One region of the Streptomyces sp. NPDC059695 genome, then DNA from elsewhere that is predicted to be linked to it. Evidence: predicted binding sites of a transcription regulator. Region 1 holds the regulator's gene; the other holds the start of a gene.
The links. Region 1 encodes HspR, which represses chaperone genes until heat shock. Its sites were predicted from a motif close to TTGAGNNNNNNNNNCTCAA; they were not measured.

Region 1 (14,622 bases):
GCGGGCAGGTCGAGACGATCTTCTTGGCCGACTTCGGCTTCTTCGTCGACTCGTCCTCGTCGTCCTCGCCGAACGCCATGTTCAGCATCGCGACGTTCTCCGCGGCGAGCTGCTGGAACAGCGGCTCGTTGCCGAGGCGGCGCGGGGAGTCACCGGTGCACTTCTCGTCGCCGCCCATGATCGCGAACTTGACGCCCGCCATGTGGAGGAGTTCCGCGAAGGCCTTGGTGGTCTTCTTGGCCCGGTCCTCCAGGGCGCCGGCGCAGCCGACCCAGTAGAGGTAGTCGAACTCGGAGAGGTCCTCCGCGTCCTTCCCGATGATCGGGACCTCGAAGTCGACCTCCTTGGTCCACTCGACGCGCTGCTTCTTGGCGAGACCCCAGGGGTTGCCCTTCTTCTCCAGGTTCTTGAGCATCGTGCCGGCCTCCGAGGGGAAGGCGGACTCGATCATCACCTGGTAGCGGCGCATGTCGACGATGTGGTCGATGTGCTCGATGTCGACCGGGCACTGCTCGACGCAGGCGCCGCAGGTGGTGCAGGACCACAGGACGTCGGGGTCGATGACGCCGTTCTCCTCGGCGGTGCCGATGAGGGGGCGCTCGGCCTCGGCGAGGGCGGCGGCCGGGACGTCCTTGAGCTGCTCCTCGGTCGCCTTCTCGTTGCCCTCCATGTCCTTGCCGCCGCCCGCGAGCAGGTACGGCGCCTTGGCGTGCGCGTGGTCGCGCAGCGACATGATGAGGAGCTTCGGGGAGAGCGGCTTGCCGGTGTTCCAGGCGGGGCACTGCGACTGGCAGCGGCCGCACTCGGTGCAGGTGGAGAAGTCGAGGATGCCCTTCCAGGAGAACTGCTCGACCTGGGAGACGCCGAAGACGGCGTCCTCGGCCGGGTCCTCCCAGTCGATCTCCTTGCCCGCGGTGGTCATCGGCTGGAGCGCGCCGAGGGCGGTGGAGCCGTCGGCGTTGCGCTTGAACCAGATGTTCGGGAAGCCGAGGAAGCGGTGCCAGGCGACGCCCATGTTGGTGTTGAGCGAGACCGTGATCATCCAGGTGAAGGACGTGACGATCTTGAGGCACGCGAAGAAGTAGGTGAGGTACTGGATCGTGCTGAGGTCCAGGCCGTCCAGGAGCGCGATCAGCGGGTACGAGGCGAAGAAGCCGGGCTCCCAGCTCGTCACGTGGTGCTGGACGCCTTCGAGGGCGCGGAGCGTCATGATGCAGACGCCGACGATCAGGATGACGGCCTCGACGAAGTACGCCTGGCCGGTCTTGGAGCCGGCGAAGCGGGACTTGCGGCCGGCCCTGGTCGGCTTGCTCAGCTGGCGGATCACGATGAGCGTCACGATGCCGAGGACCGTCATGAGGCCGAGGAACTCGGTGAAGATCTCGTACGGCAGCCAGTCGCCGATGATCGGGATGAGCCAGTCGGCCTGGAAGAGCTGGCCGAAGGCGTTGACGATCGTGAGGAGCAGCGAGAAGAAGCCCACCGCGACGAACCAGTGCGCGAAGCCGACGATGCCCCAGCGGTTCATGCGCGTGTGGCCGAGGAATTCCTTGACCAGCGTGATGGTGCGCTGCTTGGGGTCACCGGTGCGCGTGCCGGCGGGCACCGGCTGACCGAGCCGCACGAAGCGGTAGATCTGCACGGTGGCGCGGCCGAACAGCGCGACGGCCACCACCGTGATGGCGATCGACACGATGATCGCGGCGAGTTGCATGACGGGCTCCTCGGGCGGGCCTACTAAGCGGTAACTTATTGAGTTCCTGCTGAGATTACCCGGTCACGGCGCCGCGCTGTAGCGGCGCTCGCGGTGATATGTGTCGCTCAGGCAAACCTTGCCGCGCGACGCCTGCGGACTGCTGGAAGCGTACGCGCAAGGATCACCAGGTCCATCCCCAGCCAGTGGTGGTCCACATAGTGGAGATCGAGCAGTTCGCGCTCCTCCCAGGGCAGGTCCGAGCGTCCGCTGATCTGCCACGGTCCGGTCAGTCCCGGCCGCACGGAGAGCCGGCGGCGGCCCTCGCCCGCGCACTCGCGGTGGGCCGGGGTCAGCGGGCACGGCCCGACCAGCGACATCCGGCCCGCGACGACGTGGAGGAGGAGGGGCAGCGCGGCGAGCGGGCTCCTGGTGCGGAAGGTCAGCATGGTGAACGGCCGCCCTTCCAGTCCGGCCACCGTCCGGCGGCGCAGCACGGCGCCGCTGCCGCCGAGCGTGACGGACAGGGCGATGCCGGCGATCAGGGGCGAGAGGGCGAGGAGCAGGGCGAGCCCGCCCGCCACGTCGAACGCGCGCTTCGCCGTCATGCGCTCACACCCTTCGGCGGGAATCCCGGGATATGTCCAGACTATGTCCGGACCCTCTCATGCGAACCGGGTCAAACGGGGGAGCGGCACGCTCGTTGAGCGGTGGGAGCGGCGAAGAGTTGAGTCGACCCCGCTCAGGTCTGTTGACGCGATCCGGTTCCTCGTGCATCCTTGAGTCAGTTCCACTCAAGTCAGTCAGCTGGAGGAATCGAAATGGCACGTGCGGTCGGCATCGACCTGGGCACGACTAACTCCGTCGTCAGCGTTCTGGAAGGCGGCGAGCCCACCGTCATCACCAACGCCGAGGGCGCCAGGACCACGCCGTCCGTCGTCGCCTTCGCGAAGAACGGCGAGGTGCTGGTCGGCGAGGTGGCGAAGCGTCAGGCCGTCACCAACGTCGACAGGACCATCCGGTCGGTCAAGCGCCACATGGGCACCGACTGGAAGATCGAGATCGACGGCAAGAACTTCAACCCGCAGCAGATGAGCGCCTTCATCCTGCAGAAGCTCAAGCGTGACGCCGAGGCGTACCTGGGCGAGAAGGTCGTCGACGCGGTCATCACCGTCCCGGCGTACTTCAACGACTCCGAGCGTCAGGCCACCAAGGAGGCCGGTGAGATCGCGGGCCTCAACGTCCTGCGCATCGTCAACGAGCCGACCGCGGCCGCCCTGGCGTACGGCCTCGACAAGGACGACCAGACGATCCTCGTCTTCGACCTCGGTGGCGGCACCTTCGACGTGTCCCTCCTGGAGATCGGCGACGGCGTCGTCGAGGTGAAGGCCACCAACGGTGACAACCACCTCGGTGGTGACGACTGGGACCAGCGCGTCGTCGACTACCTGGTGACGCAGTTCCAGAACGGCCACGGCGTGGACCTGGCCAAGGACAAGATGGCTCTCCAGCGTCTCCGCGAGGCCGCGGAGAAGGCGAAGATCGAGCTCTCGTCCTCGACCGAGACCACGATCAACCTGCCCTACATCACGGCCTCCGCCGAGGGCCCGCTGCACCTGGACGAGAAGCTCACGCGCGCCCAGTTCCAGCAGCTCACGTCCGACCTGCTCGACCGCTGCAAGGTGCCGTTCCACAACGTCATCAAGGACGCGGGCATCCAGCTCTCCGAGATCGACCACGTCGTCCTCGTCGGTGGCTCGACCCGCATGCCGGCCGTCGCCGAGCTCGTCAAGGAGCTGACCGGCGGTCAGGACGCCAACAAGGGCGTCAACCCGGACGAGGTCGTCGCCATCGGCGCCGCGCTCCAGGCCGGTGTCCTCAAGGGTGAGGTCAAGGACGTCCTGCTCCTCGACGTGACCCCGCTGTCCCTCGGCATCGAGACCAAGGGCGGCATCATGACCAAGCTCATCGAGCGCAACACCACGATCCCGACCAAGCGGTCCGAGATCTTCACGACGGCCGAGGACAACCAGCCGTCCGTGCAGATCCAGGTCTACCAGGGCGAGCGCGAGATCGCGGCGTACAACAAGAAGCTCGGCATGTTCGAGCTGACCGGTCTGCCGCCGGCCCCCCGCGGCGTCCCGCAGATCGAGGTCGCCTTCGACATCGACGCCAACGGCATCATGCACGTGACCGCGAAGGACCTGGGCACGGGCAAGGAGCAGAAGATGACCGTCACCGGCGGCTCCTCGCTGCCGAAGGACGAGGTCGACCGCATGCGCCAGGAGGCCGAGCAGTACGCGGACGAGGACCACCGTCGCCGCGAGGCCGCCGAGTCCCGCAACCAGGGTGAGCAGCTCGTCTACCAGACGGAGAAGTTCATCAAGGACAACGAGGACAAGCTCCCCGGCGACGTCAAGGCCGAGGTCGAGTCCGCGCTCGTCGAGCTGAAGGAGAAGCTCAAGGGCGAGGACACCGCCGAGATCCGCACCGCCACCGAGAAGGTCGCGGCCGTCTCGCAGAAGCTCGGCCAGGCGCTGTACGCCGACGCCCAGGCCGCCGGTGACGCCGGCCAGGCCCAGGCCCAGGACGACGACGTCGTCGACGCCGAGATCGTCGACGAGGACAAGCCGAAGGGCGGCCAGGCGTGACCGAGGAGACCCCGGGCTTCGAGGAGAAGCCCGACGTCCCCTCCGGCGCCACCGCTGACGACGCCGCCGAGGCCGTCGAGTCCGACGAGGACGCGACGGCCCCGGCCGGGGACGCTACGGACGTAGCCCTGCTGGCGCAGCTGGACCAGGCCCGCACCGCGCTCTCGGAGCGCACCGCGGACCTCCAGCGGCTCCAGGCCGAGTACCAGAACTACCGCCGCCGCGTGGAGCGGGACCGGGTCACGGTCAAGGAGATCGCCGTCGCGAGCCTCCTGGCCGAGCTCCTTCCCGTGCTCGACGACGTCGGCCGGGCCCGGGACCACGGCGAGCTCGTGGGCGGGTTCAAGTCGGTGGCCGAATCGCTGGAGACCGTCGTCGCCAAGATGGGTCTGCAGCAGTTCGGCAAGGAGGGCGAGCCCTTCGACCCGACGATCCACGAGGCCCTGATGCACTCGTACGCGCCGGACGTCACCGAGACGACGTGCGTGGCGATCCTGCAGCCGGGGTACCGCATCGGCGAGCGGACCATCCGGCCCGCCCGCGTGGCCGTCGCCGAGCCCCAGCCCGGGGCCCAGGGCAAGGCCGAGGAGTCGGACGACTCCGACACGTCCGAGCAGGACAGCGAGTAACAGCCGTACCCGTACGCGGGAGGAGGGACGTCGATGAGCACGAAGGACTTCGTCGAGAAGGACTACTACAAGGTTCTCGGCGTCCCCAAGGACGCCACCGAGGCCGAGATCAAGAAGGCGTACCGGAAGCTCGCCCGCGAGAACCATCCGGACGCCAACAAGGGTGACGCGAGCGCCGAGGCGCGCTTCAAGGAGATCTCCGAGGCGAACGACGTCCTCGGCGACGCCAAGAAGCGCAAGGAGTACGACGACGCCCGCGCCCTCTTCGGGAACGGCGGCTTCCGGGCCGGCGGCCCCGGAGGCGGCGGCTCGTTCAACTTCGACCTGGGCGACCTCTTCGGAGGCGCCCAGGGCGGGGCGGCCGGCGGCGGCTTCGGGGGCGGCGGCGGCATCGGCGACGTCTTCGGCGGCCTGTTCAACCGCGGCGGGGGAGCGGGCACCCGCACCCAGCCGCGGCGCGGCCAGGACATCGAGTCCGAGGTGACGCTCAGCTTCACCGAGGCCATCGAGGGCGCGACCGTCCCGCTGCGGATGTCCAGCCAGCAGCCGTGCACGGCGTGTTCGGGCACCGGCGACAAGAACGGCACCCCCCGGGTGTGCCCGACCTGCGTCGGCACCGGGCAGGTCTCGCGCGGCAGCGGCGGCGGCTTCTCGCTGACCGACCCCTGCGTGGACTGCAAGGGCCGCGGCCTCATCGCCGAGAACCCCTGCGAGGTCTGCAAGGGCAGCGGCCGGGCCAAGTCCTCCCGCACCATGCAGGTCCGCATCCCCGCGGGCGTCAGCGACAACCAGAAGATCCGTCTCCGCGGCAAGGGAGCGCCGGGCGAGCGCGGCGGGCAGAACGGCGACCTGTACGTCGTCGTGCACGTCGACGACCACCCGGTCTTCGGCCGCAAGGACGACAACCTCACCGTCACGGTGCCGGTCTCCTTCACGGAGGCGGCGCTCGGCGGCGAGATCAAGGTGCCGACCCTCGGCGGCCCCGCGGTCACCCTCAAGCTGCCCGCGGGCACCCCGAACGGCCGGACCATGCGCGCCCGCGGCAAGGGTGCGGTCCGCAAGGACGGCACGCGCGGAGACCTCCTCGTCACGGTCGAGGTGGCCGTGCCCAAGGAGCTGGACGACAAGGCGCGCGAGGCCCTGGAGACCTTCCGCGAGGCGACCGCCTCCGAGGACCCGCGGGCCGAGCTGTTCCAGGCGGCGAAGGGAGCGTGACCCGGTGAGACGCAATCCGTACGAGCTGACCGACGAGAGCCCCGTGTACGTCATCTCGGTGGCGGCCCAGCTCTCCGGTCTGCACCCGCAGACCCTCCGGCAGTACGACCGCCTCGGTCTGGTGTCCCCGGACCGCACGGCGGGCCGCGGCCGGCGCTACTCGGCCCGGGACATCGAGCTGCTCCGTCAGGTGCAGCAGCTGTCGCAGGACGAGGGCATCAACCTGGCCGGGATCAAGCGGATCATCGAACTGGAGAACCAGGTCGCGGCGCTCCAGGCCCGGGTGTCCGAGCTGTCGGCGGCGGTCGAGGGCGCGGCGGCGACGCTGCGCCAGCGCGAGGCCCAGGTGCACGCCTCGTACCGCCGGGACCTGGTGCCGTACACCGACGTGCAGCAGGCGAGCGCCCTCGTGGTGTGGCGCCCGAAGCGCGGCGAGTAGCCCTCCGCACCCGCACGACGTCCGGAAGAGGCCCCCTCCCCGATGGGAGGGGGCCTCTTTCAGTTGTCCCGTTCGAGGATGCCGGACTGGGCGATCAGATAGCCGAGCTGCGCCCGGCTGCCGCTGCCGAGGGCGGCGGCGAGCTTGGCGATGTGCGCCCGGCAGGTCCGCACGTTCATGCCGAGCCGGCGGGCGATGGCCTCGTCGACGTGCCCCTCGACGAGGAGCCGGGCGATGGAGCGCTGCACACCGCCGATGCCGTCGGTCTTGATGTCGTACGGGATCTCCTCCCGTATCGGCACGGCCAGCTGCCAGAACTGGTCGAAGACGCCGCAGAGGTACGCGACGAGGCCGGGGTGGCGCAGTTCCAGGGCGACCTGGCGGTCGCTGCGGGCCGGGATGAACGCGACCTCGCGGTCGACGATGATCAGCCGGTCGATGATCTCCTCGAGGGTGCGGACCTGGACCTCGGGGCCGACGTGCTCCAGATAGGTCAGCGTGAGCTCGGTGTGGCGCGCGGTGTGCTGGTAGAGCGTGCGCATGCTGATGCCGCGGCCCAGGAGCGGGGAGACGCGGTCCAGGGCCTCGCTGAGGGCCTGGGCGGGGCGGCCGCCGCCCGGCTGGACGGTGAGGAGCTCGTGGCGGCAGTTGGCCACGACGCGGTCGAGGGTCGAGTTGATGCGGTCGATGCCCTCGAGGACGGTGATGGCGTGGGTGGTGGGGGAGTCGTGGGCGCTGATGGCCATGAACGGCTCGAAAGCGTCCGACAGGGCGACGGTGCGCCGGCGGCGGTCGAGTATCTCCCGTTCGATCGGCTGGAGCAGCTGGGCGAGGGCCGCCGAGGGGGGAACCGGGCGGAGCCACTGCGCGTCGTCGGGATCGGGGTGGAGCAGGGACAGGTCGAGGAGGCACGGTGTCCCGACCGCCTCTGACCGGGGTATTCGCCCGGTCTGCAGAGCGGCCGCATACAGCTCGGAGCCCGCTTCGCACAGTTCGGCGTGCGAATGGGGGTGACCCGTTTCGTCCGCTTGTTTCCGCATATGTACACCCCCAGGCTCCTGCATCTCAGGAACATGATGCCTGGGTTTGGTGGTGCAGGCGCAGAGAGTAAGCCATCGTCTTACTCGCGGGGGTTGGAAAGAGACGTTGCCTTCAAGTGAGGTTGCTCGGTGATGATGAAGAAGCTCATACGCGCGGCGGCCGGAGTCGCCTTCATCGCGGCCGCCACAGTGGGCGCGGTGGGAGTGGTTCCGGATCCGGGCTGGCACTCGGAGACGGAGCAGGTGCAGGCCGCTCCGCTCGACCCGGGCTGGCACCTCGCCGGCCCCGCGCTCCTCGGTGACCCGGGCTGGAGCGTGGCCCCCCTGCAGGACCCCGGCTGGAACTAGTCGGGCGCATGAATGTTCCCGATGACCCCAGGTTCCGCCGTGAGATGGCCTCGGCCTATCGCTCCGGCTGGCACTTCGTCGACCTCGCCACGGCCATCCCCCACCGTGGTGACTCGCTGAAGGTCACGCTCTTCGGAGAGCCGATCGTCGTCGCCCGCGAGCAGGACGAGGACGTCCGCGCGTACCGCTGTCTGCGCCGCCCCCGAGGCGCTCCACAGCCCATCCGCTGTGCCATCCGGTACGGCATGATCTTCGTCAACCTCGACCAGCGGGACCACCAGCTGATCGAACCCGAGACCATCACCGCCACCCCCCGCAGTGCCTGAGCGATTCCCCCGTCGTTCCAGATCGCTCCGGCACTTCCCCCACACAGCGGCGCCATCGCGGACCTGAAACGCGATGGCGCCGCTGTGCATTTCCCGGCCGCCGTCAGGCGCGGCCCATCGCCCGGGTGAGGGCGATCTCGATGACGACCCGGTCCGGGTTCGGGGCCGGCGTGCGGCCGTAGCGCTCGGCGTAGCGGGCGACGGCGTCCGCGACCGTCCCGGCCTCCGTACGGACGTGGGCGACGCCCTCCAGGGTGGCCCAGCGCCCCTTGTCGACCTGGCAGACCGCGACCCGCGCGCCGTCCGCGCCCGCCGCCAGGACGTTGGCGACCTTCCGGCTGTTCTTGTTGGTGATCACGCGCGCGTACCCGCCCTCGGGGTCGTAGGTGACGCCGACCGCGACGACGTGCGGCGTACCGTCCGGGCGCGGGGTGGTCAGGGTGCACATGTGGTACTCGCGCCAGAAGCTCAGGTACGAGTCGGACGGGTTCCTGGGGTCTGTGGCCATGCCCGGAAACTACCCGGGGCCGACCTCCCTCCGATACCTTGAGCCGCTTCGACTCAACTTTGTGTACCCTGGAGAAGTCATAGAAGGAGAGAGCCCACGAGAACTCAGGAGGAGCACCGCACGTGGACGCCGAACTGACCAACAGGAGCCGGGACGCGATCAACGCGGCGAGCAGCCGCGCCGTGTCCGAGGGGCACGCCGACCTGACCCCCGCCCACCTGCTCCTCGCCCTCCTGGCGGGTCAGGACAACGAGAACGTCATCGATCTGCTGGCCGCCGTGGGCGCCGACCAGGCCGCCGTCCGCGCCGGCGCGGAGCGGCTGCTCGCCGCCCTGCCGAGCGTCACCGGGTCCACGGTCGCGCCCCCGCAGCCCAGCCGTGACTTCCTCGCCGTGATCGCCGACGCCGACAAGCGCGCGAAGGAGCTCGGCGACGACTTCCTGTCGACCGAGCACCTGCTCGCGTCGATCGCGGCCAAGGGCGGCCCGGCCGGTGAGATCCTCGACGCGCAGGGCGCGAGCGCATCGATGCTGCTCGACGCGTTCGAGAAGAGCAGGGGAGGACGCCGGGTGACCACACCCGACCCGGAGGGGCAGTACAAGGCGCTGGAGAAGTTCGGCACGGACTTCACCGCCGCCGCGCGCGAGGGCAAGCTGGACCCGGTCATCGGCCGCGACCACGAGATCCGCCGCGTGGTCCAGGTGCTGTCCCGCCGCACCAAGAACAACCCGGTCCTCATCGGCGAGCCCGGCGTCGGCAAGACCGCCGTCGTCGAGGGCCTCGCCCAGCGGATCGTGAAGGGCGACGTCCCCGAGTCCCTGAAGAACAAGCGGCTCGTCTCGCTCGACCTCGGCGCGATGGTCGCCGGCGCGAAGTACCGAGGCGAGTTCGAGGAGCGCCTGAAGACCGTCCTCGCCGAGATCAAGGCGAGCGACGGCCAGATCATCACCTTCATCGACGAGCTGCACACGGTCGTCGGCGCGGGCGCCGGCGGCGACTCCGCCATGGACGCCGGCAACATGCTGAAGCCGATGCTGGCCCGCGGCGAGCTCCGCATGGTCGGCGCGACCACCCTCGACGAGTACCGCGAGCGGATCGAGAAGGACCCCGCCCTGGAGCGCCGCTTCCAGCAGGTCCTGGTCGCCGAGCCGACCGTCGAGGACACCATCGCCATCCTCCGCGGGCTCAAGGGCCGGTACGAGGCCCACCACAAGGTGCAGATCAACGACTCCGCCCTGGTGGCCGCCGCGACCCTCTCCGACCGGTACATCACCTCCCGCTTCCTCCCCGACAAGGCCATCGACCTCGTCGACGAGGCCGCGTCCCGGCTCCGCATGGAGATCGACTCCTCGCCCGTCGAGATCGACGAGCTCCAGCGCTCCGTGGACCGGCTCCGCATGGAGGAGCTGGCCCTGAAGAACGAGACGGACGCGGCGAGCCGGCAGCGCCTGGAGAAGCTGCGGCGCGACCTCGCCGACCGCGAGGAGGAGCTGCGTGGTCTGACCGCCCGCTGGGAGAAGGAGAAGCAGTCCCTCAACCGCGTCGGCGAGCTCAAGGAGCGCCTCGACGAGACCCGAGGCCGCGCCGAGCGCGCCCAGCGCGACGGCGACTTCGACACCGCCTCCCAGCTGCTGTACGGGGAGATCCCGGGCCTGGAGCGGGAGCTGGCGGAGGCCTCCGAGGCCGAGGCCCAGCAGGAGTCCTCCAAGGACACGATGGTCAAGGAGGAGGTCGGCCCCGACGACATCGCGGACGTGGTCGGCGCCTGGACCGGCATCCCCGCCGGCCGCCTGCTGGAGGGCGAGACGCAGAAGCTGCTCCGCATGGAGGACGAGCTCGGCCGGCGGCTGATCGGCCAGTCCGAGGCCGTGCAGGCCGTCTCCGACGCGGTGCGCCGCACGCGTGCCGGGATCGCCGACCCCGACCGGCCCACCGGCTCCTTCCTCTTCCTCGGCCCGACCGGCGTCGGCAAGACGGAGCTGGCGAAGGCGCTCGCGGACTTCCTCTTCGACGACGAGCGGGCCATGGTCCGCATCGACATGTCGGAGTACGGCGAGAAGCACTCCGTCGCCCGTCTGGTCGGCGCGCCTCCCGGCTACGTCGGCTACGAGGAGGGCGGCCAGCTCACGGAGGCGGTCCGCCGCCGCCCGTACAGCGTGGTCCTGCTCGACGAGGTGGAGAAGGCGCACCCGGAGGTCTTCGACGTCCTGCTCCAGGTCCTGGACGACGGACGCCTGACCGACGGGCAGGGCCGGACGGTGGACTTCCGCAACACCATCCTGATCCTGACGTCGAACCTGGGCAGCCAGTACCTCGTGGAGCCGCTGACCTCGGAGGACGTCAAGAAGCAGCAGGTCCTGGACGTCGTGCGGGCGAGCTTCAAGCCCGAGTTCCTCAACCGCCTGGACGACCTGGTCGTCTTCTCGGCGCTCGACCGGGCCGAGCTGGGCCGGATCGCCCGGCTCCAGATCGACCGGCTCGCGAAGCGGCTCGCCGACCGGCGCCTGACCCTGGACGTCACCCCGGAGGCGCTGGAGTGGCTCGCCGAGGAGGGCAACGACCCCGCGTACGGCGCGCGGCCGCTGCGCCGGCTGATCCAGACGGCGATCGGCGACCGGCTCGCGAAGGAGATCCTCGCGGGCGAGGTCGTGGACGGCAACACGGTGCGGGTGGACCGCTTCGAGGACGGCCTGATCGTCGGGGCCGCCCGGTAGTCCGGGCGGGAGCCGCCGGGGCCGTCCGGCGGCTCGGACCCGGTCGCCGGGGCCGTCCGGCGGCTCAGACGTCGAAGGCCTCCACGTGTACGAGGGCGGTGACCCCGTCCTCGTACACGACCCGGACGTGCACGTACAGGACGTCGTCGAACGACACGTCCACGCACCGGTCCCGGTCGCAGGAGAACGCCGGCTTCCCCGTCGGATAGGCCGCTTCCAGCCACCCGGCGACCTCGGAGCGCGGCATCCGGAACTCGGCCGTGGCCTGGGTGTCCTGCCAGTGGGCGGCGGTGCAGCGGGCGTCCTCGGCGCTGACCGGGAGGCTGCCCCGGGCGAAGGTCATCACCTCGGCGCAGTCCACCTGCTTCGTCTCGCCGATCTCGCTCCAGGCCATCGCGCCCCAGACCACGAAGGCGATCGGGCCGCCGCAGAGCAGGGTCACCACCGCCGAGGCCCAGACCCAGGTCCACGGCCGCGGCCGCACCGGTTTCGTCGTCTTCCCCGTTTTCTCCCCCATGAGGACCAGATCTTGTCAGCCCGCAGCGGATCGCGGGAGGTGGGACTTGCCACGTACCGCCCGGCATGGGGGAGGATGGCGAGCATCCGTACGAAGGGAAATAACGGTGAGCATCGACCCGTCCTCGATTCCGAATTTCGGGGGCCAGCCCCAGCCTCAGGCCGCAGGACCGGCGGGCCCCGTCGTCCCCGACCAGGACCTCGTCAAGCAGCTCCTCGAGCAGATGGAACTCAAGTACGTCGTCGACGACGAGGGTGACCTCGCGGCGCCGTGGGAGGAGTTCCGCACGTACTTCATGTTCCGCGGCGAGGGCGAGCAGCAGGTCTTCTCCGTGCGCACGTTCTACGACCGTCCGCACGCCGCCGACGACCGCGCCAGGATCCTCGACGCGATCGACGACTGGAACCGCCGCACCCTGTGGCCGAAGGTGTACACGCACCTGCACGAGGAGGAGGACGGCTCCGCCACCCTCCGCCTCATCGGCGAGGCGCAGATGCTGATCGGCACCGGCGTCGCCCTGGAGCACTTCGTGTCCTCCACGGTCAGCTGGGTCCGCGCCTCCATCGAGTTCGACAAGTGGATCGTCGAGCAGTTCGGCCTGGAGTCCCCCGAGGACAAGGCCGCGGGCGACGAGGAGGCGTAAGCCCCCTCGTACCCCCGGCGTCTCGGATCGCCTCGCGCACGAGCGTCAGGGCGTACGCCCCGTAGCAGCACGACAGCCCGGCCAGGGCCGCGACCACCAGGATCGCGGCCCTCGGCCGGGCTTTCGTCCGTGCGGGCCCCGCCCTCCCGGCCGAACGGCCCTCGTCAGGCGCTGAGGGCCTTGAGCCGGGAGACGGCCTCCTCCAGGACCTCGGTCCGCTTGCAGAAGGCGAAGCGGACGAAGGGGGCGCCGGCCTCGCGGTGGTCGTAGAAGACGGCGTTGGGGATGGCGACGACCCCGGCGCGCTCCGGGAGGGAGCGGCAGAAGGCGAAGCCGTCGGTGGCGCCGAGGGGCCGGATGTCGGTGGTGACGAAGTAGGTGCCGGCCGGGCGGTAGACCTCGAAGCCCGCCTGCGCGAGGCCCTCGCTCAGCAGGTCCCGCTTGGCGCTCAGGTCGGCGCGGAGGGTGTCGAAGTAGGCGGCCGGAAGGCGCAGGGCCTCGGCGATCGCGTACTGGAAGGGGCCCGAGGAGACGTACGTGAGGAACTGCTTGGCCGAGCGGACGGCGGAGGTCAGTCCGGGGCTCGCGGTGATCCAGCCGACCTTCCAGCCCGTGAAGGAGAACGTCTTGCCGGCCGAGCCGATGGTGACCGTGCGCTCCCGCATGCCGGGGAGGCTCGCGATCGGCACGTGCTCGGCGTCGCCGAAGACCAGGTGCTCGTAGACCTCGTCCGTGACGACCAGCAGGTCCCGCTCGATCGCGAGCTCGGCGACGGCGGTCAGCTCGGCCCGGGTGAGGACCGTGCCGGTGGGGTTGTGCGGGGTGTTCAGCAGGATCAGCCGGGTCCGGTCGGTCACCGCGGCCCGCAGTTCGTCGAGGTCGAGGACGTAGGCGCCCTCGTGGGGGCGGAGGGTGACGGGGACCCTGGTGCCGCCGGCCATCGCGATGCAGGCCGCGTACGAGTCGTAGTACGGCTCCAGGGCGATCACCTCGTCGCCGGGCTCGACCAGGGCGAGCAGGGCCGCGGCGATGGCCTCCGTGGCGCCCGCCGTGACGAGGACCTCGGTGTCGGGGTCGTACGCGAGGCCGTACCGCTCGCGCTGGTGGTCGGCGATCGCCGCACGCAGCTCGGGGACGCCGGGGCCGGGCGGGTACTGGTTGCCGAGGCCGTCCCGCAGCGCGCGGACCGCGGCCTCCCGGATCTCCTCCGGGCCGTCGGTGTCGGGGAACCCCTGACCGAGGTTGATCGACCCGGTCCTGGCGGCGAGCGCGGACATCTCGGCGAAGATCGTCGTCCCGAACTCGGCGAGGCGGCGATTGAGCAGCGGTCGTGTCATGCCCGCCATCCTGGGGGCAAGCTCTGGACTTGCTCAAGTGCGCTTTGACCGGTGTCCGGGGCGGGGATCGCCCTGGCATGGACATCGCATTCTTCATCCTCGGGATCGCGGCCGTGATCGCGTGCGTGGGCGGGCTGGTCGCCAGGGGGCTGAGGGGGACGGGCGGGACGCGGAGCGCGAGCGCCGGGGGCAGCTGGTGGGCCGGCTCGTCCTCGTCCTCGTCCTCGTCCTCCTCCTGCTCCTCGTCCTCGTCGTTCTCCTGCTCCTCGTCCTCGTGTTCGAGCTCGTCCTGCTCCTCGTCCTCGTGCTCCAGCTCCTCGTGCAGCTGAAGCTCTGGACTCGCTCAATTCGGCTTTGACGGGGGATCCCGCCGGGCATCCCCCTCGCACAGAAGAACGGGGGTAGCGCAATGGAATTCATCATCTTCATCGTCTTCGCGCTCGTCGTGGTCGGACTCGTCTCCGGCCGGAAGGGCAGTGGCAAGAGCAGGAAGCGGCGCGGCGGACGCAAGGGCGGCAGCTGGGCCGACGGGGGCGGGAGCGGGGGCGGCGGCTGCGGCGGC
Region 2 (14,622 bases), on a different contig from region 1:
TGCTCGCGCCTTCCGGGCGCGCCGTGTCCAGCTCCGCCTCCACGTCCCGGCGCCCGGCCTTGGCGCCCTGGTGGAAGCCGCCGAGCCGGCGGCGCAGGGCCTCCGCGTCCACGCCGCCCTGGCGGGGCGTGGTGGCGGCGGCGGGCTGGCGGACCACCTGCGGGGTGCGCTTGGGCAGGCCCTTGTCGGTGACCCGCTCCCACTGCGCGGGGCGCGGTCCGGGAACGGTCCCGTCGGCGGAAGGCTCCCCCGCCCGGTCCGTTTCGGGGCCCGGGACCGGGTCCGGGACCGGCGCCGGCGCTTCGGCCGGGACCGGGATCGGGTCCGGGACCGGCGCCGGCGCTTCGGCCGGGACCGGTTCGCCGTCGGCGGCGCGCTCGTGGGTGTCGGGCTCCGGCGGCGGGTCGGGCAGCCGGACCTGGAGCGTGGTCTCGGAGACGGACTCGTACGGGGCCTCGTACGGGACCTCGTACGGGACCTCGTGCGGGGCCTCGTGCGGGGCCTCGTGCGAGACCTCGTGCGGGGCTTCCGGCTCGGGGGCGTGCACCGCCTCCGGCTCGGGGGCGTAGGCCGCCTCCGGCTCCTGCGTCTCCTCGGGCGCGGAGGCCCGCTCCTGAGGCTGTTCCGTCTCCGCCGCCAGGAACGCGGCCTCCGCCGCGTCCACGAGCGGGTCGCGGTTGCGCGACGGCAGGGTGTTGGAGTTGGCCTCGGCGGCCGAGCCGGGCAGCTGGAGCACGGGCCCGGCGCCCGCGACCCGTACGGGCTCCGTCACGGCCGTCGGCGGGGTGGTCGGCAGCAGGGGCAGCGGCAGGACCACGACGGCCGCCGTGCCGCCCGGCTTCTGCTCGCGCAGCTCGACGCGGACCCCGTGACGGGCGGCGAGCAGGGCGATGACCCGCATGCCGAGCCCCTCGCCCTCGAAGGCGTCGGGGTCGGCCTCGGCCAGGCGCGCGTTGAGCTCGGCGAACCGGGAGGCGGTCATGCCGATGCCCGCGTCCTGCACGGAGAGCATCACCTCGCCGCTCTCCAGGAGCCAGCCGGAGAGCTGGACCTCGGCGTCGGGCGGCGAGAAGGAGGTGGCGTTCTCCAGGAGTTCCGCGACCAGGTGGCTCAGGTCGTCCGCGGCGAAGCCGGCGACCTGGGCATGCGGCGGCAGGGACTGGATGGTGACCCGCTCGTACCGCTCGATCTCGCTGACGGCGGCGCGCAGCACGTCGACGAGCGGGACGGGCCCGGCGTGGCCGTGGACGTGCTCGTGGCCGGCCAGGACGAGGAGGTTCTCGCTGTGGCGGCGCATGACGGTCGCCATGTGGTCGAGCTTGAAGAGGGTCGCGAGGCGGTCCGGGTCCTGCTCGCGCTCCTCCAGCTTCTCGATGACGCCGAGCTGCCGCTCGACGAGCCCGAGGCTGCGCAGCGAGAGGTTGACGAAGGTGTGGTGGACGGAGTTCCTGAGCCGTTCGAGGTCGGCGGTCAGGAGCGCGACCCGGCCCTGGAGGTCGGCGCGCTGGGCGGCGAGCTCGGCGGCCGCGGCGTCCTTGGCGGCGACCAGCTCGGCGCGCTCGTCGGTGAGCCGCTCGGTCTGCGCGGCGAGTCCCGAGAGCTTGCCGTGCAGGGTGTTGAGGGAGCGGACGACCTGGGCGAACTCGTCGTTGCGCCCGGTGAAGCGGACCGCTTCCTCGGCGTGCGGTTCGGGGGCGGCGGCGAGCCGCGCGGCGCCGAGGCGGAGCACGGCGAGCGGCCGGGTGAGGGTGCGGGCGACGTAGGTGGAGATGCCGATCGCGACGAGGAGGCAGCCGCCGAGGAAGGCGATGCGGATTTCGAGGGCCTCGACGTCGTCGTCGCGGAGCGCGGCGAGGCGTTCGACGCGCTCGGTGGCGAGGGCGGACTCGACGCCGCGCATCTGCTCGACGCGGGCGGAGAGGGCGGCCTCCAGGCCGGCCGGGTCCGTGCCGCGCTCGGCCTCGGTCAGCTTGGGCTGGTCGGTGAGCTGGGCGAGCGCGAGCTCGGCGCTCTTGACGTCGGGGCCGGTGACGGTGGCGGCGAGGGAGTCGCGGGCGGTGGCTCCGGCGGCCTGGTCGAAGTCGCCGAGGGCGGCGAGTTCACGGACGCGGGCCTGCTGGGCGGCGGCGGTGAGGCCGTCGCGGGCGCGCTCGGCCTCGGCGGCGCCCTCGGGCTCGTCGGCGACGTAGGTGCCGGTCTGCGGGTCGTAGTGGACGTTCCCGGTGGGCTCGGGCTGCGGCACGGAGAGCGCGCCGAGGAGCAGGCCGCGGGTGGCGGAGGCCTGTTCGACGGCGCGGCCGAGGGCGGCGGGGGCGCGGGTGGCCTCGGTGAGGGCGGCGTCGGAGGCGCGGGCCGGGGTCTTGTCGGCCAGCTCGTCGGCGAGGGCCTGGAGCTTGCCGATGATGTCCGAGTACGCCTTGTGGGCCTCCAGGGCCGTGCCCTTGCCGGTCAGCGCGGTGCGGCGGACGGAGGGGACTCCGGCGAGGTCGCGGCGGAGGTCGGCGGAGGCGGCGGGGCGGATCTCGTCGATCTGGCGGTCGACCCGGGTGGACCGGGCCTCGGTGATCCGTCGCTCGTGCTTCGCGTCGCCGCTCTGGTTCTCGCGTCCGGCGGCGATGTACGCCACGACCTCGTCGCGCTCGTCGGCGAGGGAGTGCGCCAGGGTGACGGCCTGCCGGTCGAGTTCGGCGAGGGTGACGAGGCGCTGGGACTCGGTGAGCTCGGTGGAGGCGGCGAGGATCGCGGGGGCTCCGGCGGCGAGGACGGTGACGCCCACGAGGGCGACGCCGGCGACCAGCCGGTTGCGGACACGCTTGGGCCGGCCGGCGGGGGCCTGCGGCTCACCGGGGGTCTGACTCTGCGTGCCGTTGTTGCTCCGAGGCCGCTTCTTCTGCACCGGTGCTCGCATTCTTGATTCGTCCGCCGATGAAGCAGAGGTGACGGCCGGTCACATGGAGCGCCCCCACCCCTGGTAAGGCTTCCGACCCTCCCAGCGCTTCCGGCAAGGGGGCGGGCATCGGCCGCTCCGCCACCCGAACGAGTGAACAACACTCAGTAGTTGGCGAACAACTTCCGGCGGCGGCCGCCGGGGGCTCGCGCGGAGTGCCGGTTGGATCTTCCGGGCGGGCTTTGGCAGGATGCCCGCCCGCAGCTCCCCGGAGGTGCCCCTTCCGGCTCGGGCGCCATCTCCGCGGGGTTGGTACAGGCCTTTTCCGGTCATTTGCAGGTCTCGTGAAGGAGTTCACCGGGGAGCACGCGGGGGCGGGCACACTGGATGCCATGCGCAGCGAAGTCGCCTCCCTTCCCGGCAGCCCCGAACGCCCCAACGAGGACTGGGCGGCCGCTGCCCTGCCCGCCTCGGGGAGCGGGGGGACGGTCGTCCTGCTCGACGGCGTCACACCGCCCGCCGGTGATGACGGTTGTGTGCACACGGTCCCGTGGTTCACCGCGCGACTGGGCGGGGCTTTGACCGAACTGTCCGGTTCCCGCCGGGACATGCCCCTGTCCGAGATCCTGTCGCTGGCCATCCGGCGCACCGCGGACGCCCACCGCGACACCTGTGACCTTTCTCACGTGCGAACGCCGCAGGCGACCGTGGTCCTCGCCCGCTGGGACGAGGCGTCGGTCGAGCACCTCGTCCTCTCCGACTCCGCGCTCCTCCTGGAGGGCCCGGACGGGACGGTGCGGGCCGTGCTCGACGACCGGCTCGACCGGGTGCCGGACGAGGTGCTGCGCTCCCTGGAGGCGACGGACCGGCTGCGGAACCGCGAGGGCGGCTTCTTCACCGCGGCGGCGGACCCGGCGGTCGCGGGGCGGGCGGTGACCGGGACGAGCCCGCGCGCGGAGGTGCGGGCGCTCGCCGCGCTCACGGACGGGGCGAGCCGCTGGGTGGAGCTGTTCGCCGAGGGCGGCTGGGCGGACTGCTTCGGCGTGCTCCGCCTGGAGGGCCCGGCCGGCCTGCTGGGCCGGGTGCGGGCCCTGGAGGCGGCCGACGCGCGGGCGGGCGGGGCGCGCCGCTGGAAGCTGCACGACGACGCGACGGCGGTGTACGCGGAGCTGGCGGACCATTGACGCCCGCCCGGCCTCAGCCCTCCGAGCGGAGGTTGAAGTGGTTCAGGAGGCGGGCGAGTTCGGCGACCTCGGCGCGGTCCCAGTCGGCGAGTTTGCGGACGTAGCGTTCGCGGCGGGCGTCGCGGACCCTGCGGAAGCGGCTGCGGCCCTCCTCGGTGAGGCGGACCAGCGAGGCGCGGCCGTCGGCGGGGTCGGGGTCGCGGGCGACGAGCCCGAGGTCCTCCAGGGCGCGGAGCTGGCGGCTCATGGTGGCCTTGCCGACGCCGAAGTAGTGGGCGAGTTCGGTGGCCCGCTGGGGTCCGGCGTCGTCGAGGCGCACGAAGAGGCCGTAGGCGGCGGGCTCCAGCTCGGGGTGGACCTCGCGGGCCATCTCGCCGGACTGGGCGCGGGCGCGCCGCAGGAAGACCGCCAGTTCCCGTTCGAGGGCGAGGAACTCCTGGTCCACACCACCTCCGGCGGTGACCCGGCCTTCGCTTCCCGTACCGCTTCCGTGCACGTCAGCACCTCCCGCGCGCTTTCCGACCGCTGAAAGTTTCTTCCGACGGCGTCCATCGCCGCAGCTCCTTCAGTATTTCGCAGGCGTAGACCAACGGCGGCAACCGGGCCCCCTTCCGTCGGGCGGGTCTACGTGCGTAGCGTCTTGTCCGGCAGCCCCGAATGACATGTCCATTCCAGGTCGCGTCGAGGGTCATGCCGCCACCGCTCCCCCACCGAGCCTTTCGGAGGCACGCAATGCGTGTGCACAGATCCGGAACGACCCTCGCCGGCGCCGCCCTCGCGGCCCTGGCCCTCCTCCTCCCCCTCGGCCTCCCCGGCACCGCCGCCGCGGCCCAGGACCCCGGCGCCCGGCAGGCGGCCCCCGCCCGGGGCTCCGCACACATGGGCATGGGCGTGATCGCGCACGACGGCCAGGGCCCCACGTCCGGCGGCGCGGCCCTGGCCGCGCAGACGGAAGGCGTGGACGTCTCCAGCCACAACGGCAACGTGGCCTGGTCCACGCTGTGGAACAGCGGGGTCAAGTGGGCCTACGTCAAGGCGACGGAAGGCACGTACTACAAGAACACGTCCTTCGCCCAGCAGTACAACGGCTCCTACAACGTCGGCATGATCCGCGGCACGTACCACTTCGCCACCCCGGACACCACGACCGGAGCCGCCCAGGCCGACTACTTCGTCAACAACGGCGGCGGCTGGTCGCAGGACGGCCGGACGCTGCCGGGCGTGCTCGACATCGAGTGGAACCCGTACGGCGCGGCCTGCTACGGCAAGTCGGCGGCCGGGATGGTCGCGTGGATCCAGGACTTCGTGAACCGGTACAAGGCCAGGACGGGCCGCGACGCGGTGATCTACACGGCCACCAGCTGGTGGAAGCAGTGCACCGGCAACTCCTCGGCCTTCGCCTCCACCAACCCGCTGTGGATCGCGCGGTACGCCTCCGACGTCGGCGAACTCCCGGCCGGCTGGCCGTACTACACGATCTGGCAGTACACCTCCTCCGGCCCGACGGTCGGCGACCACAACCACTTCAACGGGGACTACTCGCGCGTGCAGGCGCTCGCGAACGGCTGACCCCGCCCCCGCGTCCCGCGGCCTCCCGGGTGTGCGGCACCCCGGGGGGCCGCTCCGGGTTTTTCCACCCACCCCCTTGCCCATTGGTATGGACCAATGCGAGGCTTCCTCCGCCGGTCGCCCGGAATCCAACTTCCGTGCGCCCCGCGCGCGTTGCTCGTCCCGTACTCCCCCACGCACGAGAGAGAGCCCCCGCATGCCCTCCTACCGCCGTACCGCCACCGGCGTCGCCGCGCTGTCCGCCGCCGCTGCCCTGGTCAGCCTCACCCCCACCACCGCGAGCGCCCACGGGGCCGTCTTCAACCCCGTGAGCCGGGTGGCGGCCTGCTACGCCGAGGGCCCCGAGACGCCCAAGTCGCAGGTGTGCAAGGACCTCGTCGCCGACTCCGGCACCCAGCCGCTCTACGACTGGAACGAGGTCAACATCGCCAACGCCGCCGGGCAGCACCAGGCCCTGATCCCGGACGGCAAGCTCTGCTCGGCCAACCGCGAGAAGTACCGGGCGCTGGACTGGGCGCGCACCGACTGGCCCTCGACGGCCGTGGCCGCGGGCTCGTTCGACTTCAAGGTCCGGGTGACGGCCGCCCACTCGGGCACGATGACGATCTACATCACCAAGGCGGGCTTCGACCCGACCAAGCCCCTGAAGTGGTCGGACCTGGACGCGACGCCCGTCGCGGTCTACAACACCACGCGCACCGCGACCGACGGCTTCTACAACTTCACGGGCAACCTGCCGGCCCGCACCGGCCGCCACATCATCTACAAGGTCTGGCAGCGCAACGACAGCCCCGAGGCGTTCTACAGCTGCTCGGACGTCACCTTCGGCGGTGCGGCGGCGGGCACCCCGGCGCAGAAGCAGGCCCAGGCCCCGACCGAGGCCAAGATCGCGGCGGGCGCCTCGCTCTCCACCGTGAGCCACGCGGGCCACGGCGGCGACGAGCAGCCCCCGGCCCTGTCCGCCGAGACGGCCGAGGCCCCCGCCTCGCCGCTCCCGACGGCCCTCGCCGCCGCGGGCGCCCTCGCCGCCTTCGCCGGCGGCAGCCTGCTCCTGAGCCGCCGCCGGAACTCCTCCGCGTCCTGACCACGCGGGGCGCGGACCCCTCCGCGGCCCGGCCGTCACACGGCCACGGCGCCCGCGCGTCCTGACCGCCCGGGCCACGGAACCCTCCGCGGCCCGGGCGTCATACGCGCCACGGACCCCTCCGGCTCCTAGGAGCCGGAGGCACCGGGCGGGAAGAGGGCGGTGAGCCGGGGCATCGCCAACCCCTCCGGCCGGGACCCCCGGGCCTGATCGCCCTCTTCCCACTCCCCCGCCGCCTCGGCGGCGTCCTCCGCCTCCTCGACGGCGTCCAGGAACTCCTCGCCGTCGTCGCCCTCCTGGCCCGTCAGCTCGTCCCACACGTCCTGCGCCACGTAGTCGAGCTCCTCCCACTCGGGCCACTCGTCGTCGTCCCACGTGTCGCGGTGGCGGCCCACCAGCGCCCGCACGCCGGGCACGTCGGCCAGCGCGTCCGGGTCGGCGAGGACCGACTCGTACACCTTGCGCCCCTGACCCACCAGCCAGAGCGTGAAGTAGTGGAAGCCGTCGTCGGTGCAGTCCCCGCCCTCGATCCGGTCCGCCGCCTTCCACAGCGCGCGCGTGTCCGCGACCTCGCACGCCCTCTCCAGACGCACCTGGAACTCCACGCTCTCGGCCGCCGGGCGCCGGATCAGGTCGGCCCGCAGCCGATCCAGTCGCTCGTCCCGGTCACCGGGACGGCGGCTCAACTCGTCGATGAGAGCCCAGAAGGCGTCGTCGTTCATGCGTACGAGCATGCCAGCCCCGACTGACATCCCGGTAACGGGATTCGGACGCGGGGGGGGGGGGGGGGGGGCGGGGGGCGGCCCCCCCCCGCCCCGGGGGGGGGGGGGGGCCAGCCCCGCCCCCCCCCCCCCCCCCCCCTCCCGCTTTTACCCCCGTCTCCGGGGTTGGGGCCTGGCGGGGGGGGGTTGCGGCATCCCCCCCCGGGTCGGGCGGAAGGGGAGTTACGCGGCCACGTCCACCGGCACCACCGCCGGGGCGAGCGCGATCTCCAGGACCTGGCGGACGTCCGTCACCGGGTGGACCTCCAGCTTCTCCAGGATCTCGGCCGGGACGTCGTCCAGGTCGGCCTCGTTCCGCTTGGGGATCACGACGGTCGTGATGCCCGCCCGGTGCGCGGCGAGGAGCTTCTGCTTCACGCCACCGATCGGCAGCACCCGGCCGGTGAGGGAGACCTCGCCGGTCATGGCCACGTCCGTACGGACGAGCCGGCCGCTCAGCAGGGAGGCGAGGGCGGTGGTCATGGTGACGCCCGCGCTCGGCCCGTCCTTGGGCACCGCGCCCGCCGGGAAGTGGATGTGCACGCCCCGGTCCTTGAGTCCGGTGACCGGCAGCTCCAGCTCCGCGCCGTGCGAGCGGAGGAAGGAGAGCGCGATCTGCGCCGACTCCTTCATCACGTCGCCCAGCTGTCCGGTGAGGGTGAGACCGGCCGCACCCGTCTCCGGGTCGGCGAGGGACGCCTCCACGAAGAGGACGTCGCCGCCCGCACCGGTCACGGCCAGGCCCGTGGCGACACCCGGCACGGCCGTCCGCCGCTCCGCCGGGTCCTGGGCCGACTCCGGCACGTGGTGCGGCCGCCCGATGAGCTCCCGCAGGCCGTCGGGCCCGAGGGTGAACGGCAGCTCGCGGTCGCCCAGTTCGTGCTGGGCCGCGATCTTGCGGAGCAGCCGGGCGATCGAACGCTCCAGGGTGCGGACGCCGGCCTCGCGGGTGTACTCGCCGGCCAGCTTCCGCAGCGCCGACTCCTCCAGGACGACCTCGCCCGGCTCCAGGCCGGCCCGCTCCAGCTGGCGCGGGAGCAGGTGGTCACGGGCGATGACGACCTTCTCGTCCTCCGTGTAGCCGTCGAGGCGCACCAGCTCCATGCGGTCCAGGAGCGCGTCGGGGATGGCTTCGAGGACGTTGGCGGTGGCGAGGAAGACGACGTCGGAGAGGTCGAGTTCGACCTCCAGGTAGTGGTCGCGGAAGGTGTGGTTCTGCGCCGGGTCGAGGACTTCGAGGAGCGCCGCCGCGGGGTCGCCGCGGAAGTCGGACCCCACCTTGTCGATCTCGTCGAGCAGGACCACCGGGTTCATGGACCCGGCCTCCTTGACGGCGCGGACGATCCGGCCGGGCAGGGCGCCGACGTAGGTCCGCCGGTGGCCGCGGATCTCCGCCTCGTCGCGGACGCCGCCGAGGGCGACGCGGACGAACTTCCGGCCCATGGCGTGGGCCACCGATTCCGCGATCGACGTCTTGCCGACGCCGGGCGGACCGACGAGGGCGAGGACGGCTCCGCCGCGGCGGCCGCCGACGACGCCGAGGCCGCGCTCGGAGCGGCGCTTGCGCACCGCCAGGTACTCGGTGATGCGTTCCTTCACGTCGTCGAGTCCGGCGTGCTCGGCGTCCAGGACCGCGCGGGCGCCCCGGATGTCGTACCGGTCCTCGGTCCGCTCGTTCCACGGGAGTTCGAGGACGGTGTCGAGCCAGGTGCGGATCCAGGAGCCCTCGGGGGACTGGTCGCTGGACCGCTCCAGCTTCTCGACCTCCTTGAGGGCGGCCTCGCGCACCTTCCCGGGCAGGTCGGCGGCCTCCACGCGGGCGCGGTAGTCGTCGGACTCGTCCCCCTCGGCCTCGCCGTTGAGGTCGCGGAGCTCCTTGCGGACGGCTTCGAGCTGACGGCGGAGCAGGAACTCGCGCTGCTGCTTGTCGACGCCCTCCTGGACGTCCTTGGCGATGGTCTCGGCGACGTCCTGCTCGGCGAGGTGCTCGCGGAGGTGGGTCGTGGCCAGCCGGAGGCGGGCGACCGGGTCGGCGGTCTCCAGGAGTTCGACCTTCTGCTCGACGCCGAGGAAGGGCGAGTACCCGGAGTTGTCGGCGAGGGCGCCGACGCCGTCGATCTGCTGGACGCGGTCGACGACCTGCCAGGCGCCGCGCTTCTTGAGCCAGCTGGTGGCCAGCGCCTTGTACTCCTTGACCAGTTCGGTCACGGCGCCGGGCAGCGGGTCGGGCAGGGTCTCCTCGACGGCGTTGCCCTCGACCCAGAGGGCGGCGCCGGGGCCGGTGGTGCCGGCGCCGATGCGGACGCGGCCGAGGCCGCGGATGAGGGCGCCGGGGTCGCCGTCGGACAGGCGGCCGACCTGCTCGACGATGCCCAGGACGCCGGTGCCGGCGTAGGTTCCGTCGATCCGCGGGACGAGGAGCACGCGGGGCTTGCCCGTTCCGGAGCGGGCTGCGGCCTGGGCGGCCTCGACGGCGGCCCGTACGTCGTTGTCGGACAGGTCCAGCGGCACCACCATTCCGGGCAGCACGACCTCGTCGTCGAGCGGCAGCACAGGCAGAGTGAGCGGCACGGACGCCATGGACTCAGAAGCCATGATCTCCCCTTCGGCAGTCAAGTTGAGCTATACGCACTCAATGCTTGTGAGCCCGGGGATGTTCCCGGACATTCGTTCGCTCTGAGCGATCACCCCGCACGCGCCCGCGTGCAGCCGATGTAATGCCCTCATGACCATAGAAGCCATTACAGATGCCTGGGTGGCGGGCTGGACCGTCTCCCGGGGCACCCCGCCCGCCGTCGCCGAACCCTGGGGCTACCGGATCGACGTCGGCCTGCCCCGGCACGTCGTGCGTCACGTCCTGCCCGCCCCCGACGCGGCGTCCGTCGGGGCGCTCTGCGCACGGCTGACCGCGCCGTACAGCTGGCTCAAGGTGATGGCGGGCCCCGAGGAGGCCGCCTCCTGGATCACCGAGGGGTGGACCGTCCCCGACGACCCGGGATTCATGATGGTCAAGCCGCTGGACCCCGGAGCCCGCCCCGCGCCCCCCGAGGGGTACGCCAGGACCGTCGAGGTCGAGGACGGCGTCGTCCGGGTGAGGATCCTCGCCCCGGACGGCACCCTCGCCGCCCGCGGCCAGATCGCCCCGACCGGCTCCACCGCCGTCGCGGACCAGATCGAGACCGACCCCGCGCACCGGCGCCGCGGCCTCGGGGCGAACGTCATGCGGACCCTGGAGGCCGCCGCCGCGCAGGCGGGCGCCGTGACCGGGGTGCTCGCCGCGACCACGGACGGGCTCGCGCTCTACGACTCCCTGGACTGGCGCTACCGGGGACCGGTCACCGGGATCGTCCGCACGGGCCCCGAGGGCCCCTGACGGGTGGAATCCGGGCCTTCCGGCTGCGCGCGGGACCCCGGACGGGGCATGCTCGACCCATGGTGCGAGGCGTACGGAGTACGGGGACGTGGTGCGGGGCCCTGCTGCTCGCGGGGGCCCTGGCGGGCGGCCTGAGCGGCTGCGGCCCGGGGGTGCCGTCCGCGCCCGGCGGCCCCCCGTCGAGCACGGACGCGCCCGCCGTGCCGAGCCCCACCACCGGGCCGGGCACACCGGCGGCGGACCCGCAGCCGGGCGAGGTGCTCGTCGAGGTGGTCGTGAGCGGCGGCTTCGCCGGCGTCCACAACCGGCTCGTCGTCCACTACGACGGCTCCTGGACCAGCCGGTCCGGCGCCGAGCCGCCGCGCGCGGGCAGGCAGACCCCCGCCGAGGCCGCCGAGCTGCGGGCGGCCCTGGAGGACCCCGCCTACGCCCTGGTCCCGGAGCGCCCGACGGGCCGCCCGGTCGCGGACGGCTTCCAGTACTCCGTGACCTACCGCCACCGCCTGGTCGTCGCGGGCGACGGCGAGCGCCCGCCCGCCCTCCAGCGCGTCTTCGCCGCCCTCCCGGAGGGCGGCCCGCCGACGAGCCCGTGAGCCCGCGCGCGGGTGCCTCGCGGACGCGACCGGCACCGCGCTGCACGCCTGGCTCCGGCGCGCGCCGGAGCACGCGGGGGGCCTGAGCCCGGTCGCCGGGCGCCCGTCAGTCGCGGGGCGCCGCGATCTCCGCGTACCGGCGCCGGAGGTAGGCCCCCACCCGGGCCGGCATGTCCATCGAGGCCGGGTCGAGCGCCCACTGGATCTGGAGGCCGTCCATGACGGCGAGGAGCTCCTGGGCGACGGCCGGGCCGTCGAGGCCGGGGCGGAGCTCGCCGCGCCGCACGGCCTCGTCCAGGATGCCGACGGTGTGCCGGAGCACGCGCGCGTAGCGCTCCTTGAAGTACGCGTGGGCGGGGTGCCCGACGTTGCCGGACTCGCCCACCAGGACGTTGAACATCCGGACGATGCCGGGGCGGCGGGTGTTCTCCTCGACGAGGGCGACGAGGGTCTCCAGGTAGGCGGCGTACGAGTCGGGGTCGACGCCGAACAGGCGCTCCTCGTCGTGCTGCTCGCTCTGCGCGAGGACCGAGAGCAGCAGGTCCTCCTTGCTGCGGAAGTGGTGCAGGAGGCCGCCCTGTGTGATGCCGCAGTCGTTCGCGATCCGGGCGAGGGAGGAGGCGTGGAAGCCCCACCGCCCGAAGTGGTCGACGGCGGTGTCCAGGATCTTCTGGCGGCGCGCGTCGCCGACCGCGTAGCCGCCCCTGCCTGCGGTCCTGCGGTTCGTTCGGCCCGTGTTCTCCGGCATGCGGCCACCTTAGCCGGGCCCGGAATGCCCGCTTCGCCCTGTGACCCAGGACACAAACCAGAAACCTAGTGGTCACTCGGTTTTCACGCTTAGCCTGTGGTCGCCCAAGGTCGGCGCCGCCGCCGGCCCGTCACCGGCGGCACCCTCCCCCCGGCCGTCGGTCGATCAGCCCCGGAGCCACCATGCACCCGTACCAGGACGCCGGCCGCCCCGTCGACGAGCGCGTCGAGGACCTCCTCTCCCGCATGACGCTGGAGGAGAAGGCCGGACAGCTCTTCCACAGCATGCTGATGATGAACGCCGACGGTTCCCCGGTGACCGAGACCGACGGCGCGACGCTGCCGCTCACCACCCCGCAGCTCATCGAGGACCGCCGGCTGACCCACTTCAACCTGCTCGGCACCCACGGCGCCCGCGAGATGGCCCTCTGGCACAACGCGATCCAGGAGATGGCGGCGGGCACCCGGCTCGGCATCCCCGTCTCCCTGTCGACCGACCCCCGCCACGCCTTCACGGACAACATCGGCGCCTCGTTCAACTCCGGCGCCTTCTCCGCCTGGCCCGAGGCGCTCGGCCTCGCCGCGATCGGCGACCCGGAGCTGGTCCTCGACTTCGCCGACACCGTCCGCCGCGAGTACCTCTCCGTCGGCTTCCGCACCGCGCTCCACCCGCAGATCGACCTCGCGACCGAACCCCGCTGGTCCCGTCAGTCCGGCACCTTCGGCTCCGACGCGAAGCTGACGGGCGAGCTGGTCCGGGCGTACGTGCGCGGACTCCAGGGCCCCGAGCTCGGCCCGGACTCGGTGGCCGCGATGGTCAAGCACTTCCCCGGCGGCGGCCCGCAGAAGGACGGCGAGGACCCGCACTTCCCGCACGGCAAGGAGCAGGTCTACCCGGGCGGGATGCGGGAGCACCACCTGGAGCCGTTCCGGGCCGCGATCGCCGCCGGCTGCTCGCAGATGATGCCGTACTACGGCCAGCCGGTCGGCACGGACTGGGAGGAGGTCGGCTTCGGCTTCAACAAGGGCGTCATCACGGGCCTGCTCCGCGAGGAGCTGGGCTTCACCGGCATCGTCTGCACCGACTGGGGCCTGCTCCGGGACTCCTCGATCTTCGGCGAGGTGCACGAGGCCCGCGCCTGGGGCGTCGAGCACCTGAGCGTGGCCGAGCGGGCCGCGAAGGCGCTGGACGCGGGCGCGGACCAGTTCGGCGGCGAGGAGTGCCCCGAGGTGATCGTGGAGCTCGTCGCGGCGGGCCGGATCTCCGAGGAGCGGATCGACGCGTCCGTACGGCGGCTGCTGCGGGAGAAGTTCGTCCTGGGGCTCTTCGACGAGCGCCGCTACGTCGACCCCGACGAGGCCGCCGAGACGGTCGGCCGCGCGGACTTCGCGGCCGCGGGCGCCGCCGCCCAGCGCCGCTCGCTCACCGTGCTCACCGACGGACCGCTCCCCGTGGCGGGGCGGCCGAGGCTGTACGTGGAGAACGTCGACCCGGCGGTCGCGGCGGCGTACGGCGAGGTCGTCGGCGACCCGGCCGAGGCCGACCTCGCGGTGCTGCGGCTGCGCACCCCGTACGAGGAGCGCCCCAACCGGTTCGAGTCGTTCTTCCACTCCGGCGACCTCGCCTTCGGCGCGGAGGAGCTGGCCGGGATCCTCGCGCTCCTGCGGGCCGTCCCGACGCTGGTCTGCGTGAACCTGGAGCGGCCGGCCGTCCTGCCGGAGATCGCCGAGCACGCGGCCGCGCTGATCGCCGACTACGGCGCGAGCGACGAGGCCCTCCTCGACGTGGCCTTCGGCCGGGCGAAGCCGGAGGGGAGGCTGCCGTTCGAGCTGCCGCGCTCGATGGCGGCGGTGGCGGCGTCCCGGCCGGACGTCCCGAACGACACGGTGGATCCGGTGTTCGCGCACGGCCACGGCCTGGAGATCTGAGATCTCCCACAGACCGCGGGGCATCTGACGACCCCGCGCACGATCCGGGGCCCTCCCGTGGGGGGCTGGGCCCCGGATCCTCTTCCCTGCTCGCATGTCATGCCCATGAAGGGACGTTTCCCATGCGCACGTACCTCGCGCTGTCCGCCGCCGCGGCCGTACTCGCCGCCGCCGGAGTCACCGCCCACGCCGTCACCCCCGACAGGACCGAGAGGCCCCTCCCGCTCGCCGGGATGCGGATCCTGATCTCCAACGACGACTCGATGCAGGCGGCGAGGGCGAGCAACTCCGACGGTCTCGGCCTGTACGAGCTCCGCCGCGCCATGTGCGCCGCCGGCGCCGACGTCGTCGTGATGGCGCCCTGGCAGGTCCAGTCCGGCAAGGGCACCGCCGTCACCAACGGCGGCGTCCTCACCGCCCAGCGCCGCACCGCCCTGCCCGCCGGCTACGAGGACGACTGCGCGCAGGCGCCCGCCCGGGGCGCGGTCTACGGCG

Region 2: a site for HspR is predicted at 10,103-10,121, ahead of lon (endopeptidase La). Genes of this name have one in related genera too.

What each region holds. Positions count from the first base shown of each region.
Region 1 is NZ_JBHWFF010000024.1:65,570-80,191, reverse strand. It holds gene ACFV2S_RS27235 ((Fe-S)-binding protein) at 1-1,714, opposite strand, end outside; gene ACFV2S_RS27230 (sugar transferase) at 1,822-2,301, opposite strand; gene dnaK (molecular chaperone DnaK) at 2,515-4,344, shown strand; gene grpE (nucleotide exchange factor GrpE) at 4,341-4,973, shown strand; gene dnaJ (molecular chaperone DnaJ) at 5,007-6,188, shown strand; gene ACFV2S_RS27210 (heat shock protein transcriptional repressor HspR) at 6,193-6,627, shown strand; gene ACFV2S_RS27205 (helix-turn-helix transcriptional regulator) at 6,687-7,667, opposite strand; gene ACFV2S_RS27200 (hypothetical protein) at 7,800-8,015, shown strand; gene ACFV2S_RS27195 ((2Fe-2S)-binding protein) at 8,024-8,341, shown strand; gene ACFV2S_RS27190 (pyridoxamine 5'-phosphate oxidase family protein) at 8,445-8,849, opposite strand; gene clpB (ATP-dependent chaperone ClpB) at 8,972-11,563, shown strand; gene ACFV2S_RS27180 (hypothetical protein) at 11,628-12,080, opposite strand; gene ACFV2S_RS27175 (YbjN domain-containing protein) at 12,187-12,723, shown strand; gene ACFV2S_RS27170 (pyridoxal phosphate-dependent aminotransferase) at 12,888-14,069, opposite strand; gene ACFV2S_RS27165 (hypothetical protein) at 14,257-14,418, shown strand; gene ACFV2S_RS27160 (hypothetical protein) at 14,470-14,622, shown strand, end outside.
Region 2 is NZ_JBHWFF010000013.1:100,358-114,979, forward strand. It holds gene ACFV2S_RS18275 (nitrate- and nitrite sensing domain-containing protein) at 1-2,908, opposite strand, end outside; gene ACFV2S_RS18280 (hypothetical protein) at 3,280-4,071, shown strand; gene ACFV2S_RS18285 (MarR family winged helix-turn-helix transcriptional regulator) at 4,085-4,567, opposite strand; gene ACFV2S_RS18290 (lysozyme) at 4,804-5,640, shown strand; gene ACFV2S_RS18295 (lytic polysaccharide monooxygenase) at 5,837-6,724, shown strand; gene ACFV2S_RS18300 (DUF4240 domain-containing protein) at 6,853-7,446, opposite strand; gene lon (endopeptidase La) at 7,669-10,080, opposite strand; gene ACFV2S_RS18310 (GNAT family N-acetyltransferase) at 10,211-10,858, shown strand; gene ACFV2S_RS18315 (hypothetical protein) at 10,918-11,451, shown strand; gene ACFV2S_RS18320 (TetR/AcrR family transcriptional regulator) at 11,558-12,199, opposite strand; gene ACFV2S_RS18325 (glycoside hydrolase family 3 protein) at 12,382-14,127, shown strand; gene surE (5'/3'-nucleotidase SurE) at 14,250-14,622, shown strand, end outside.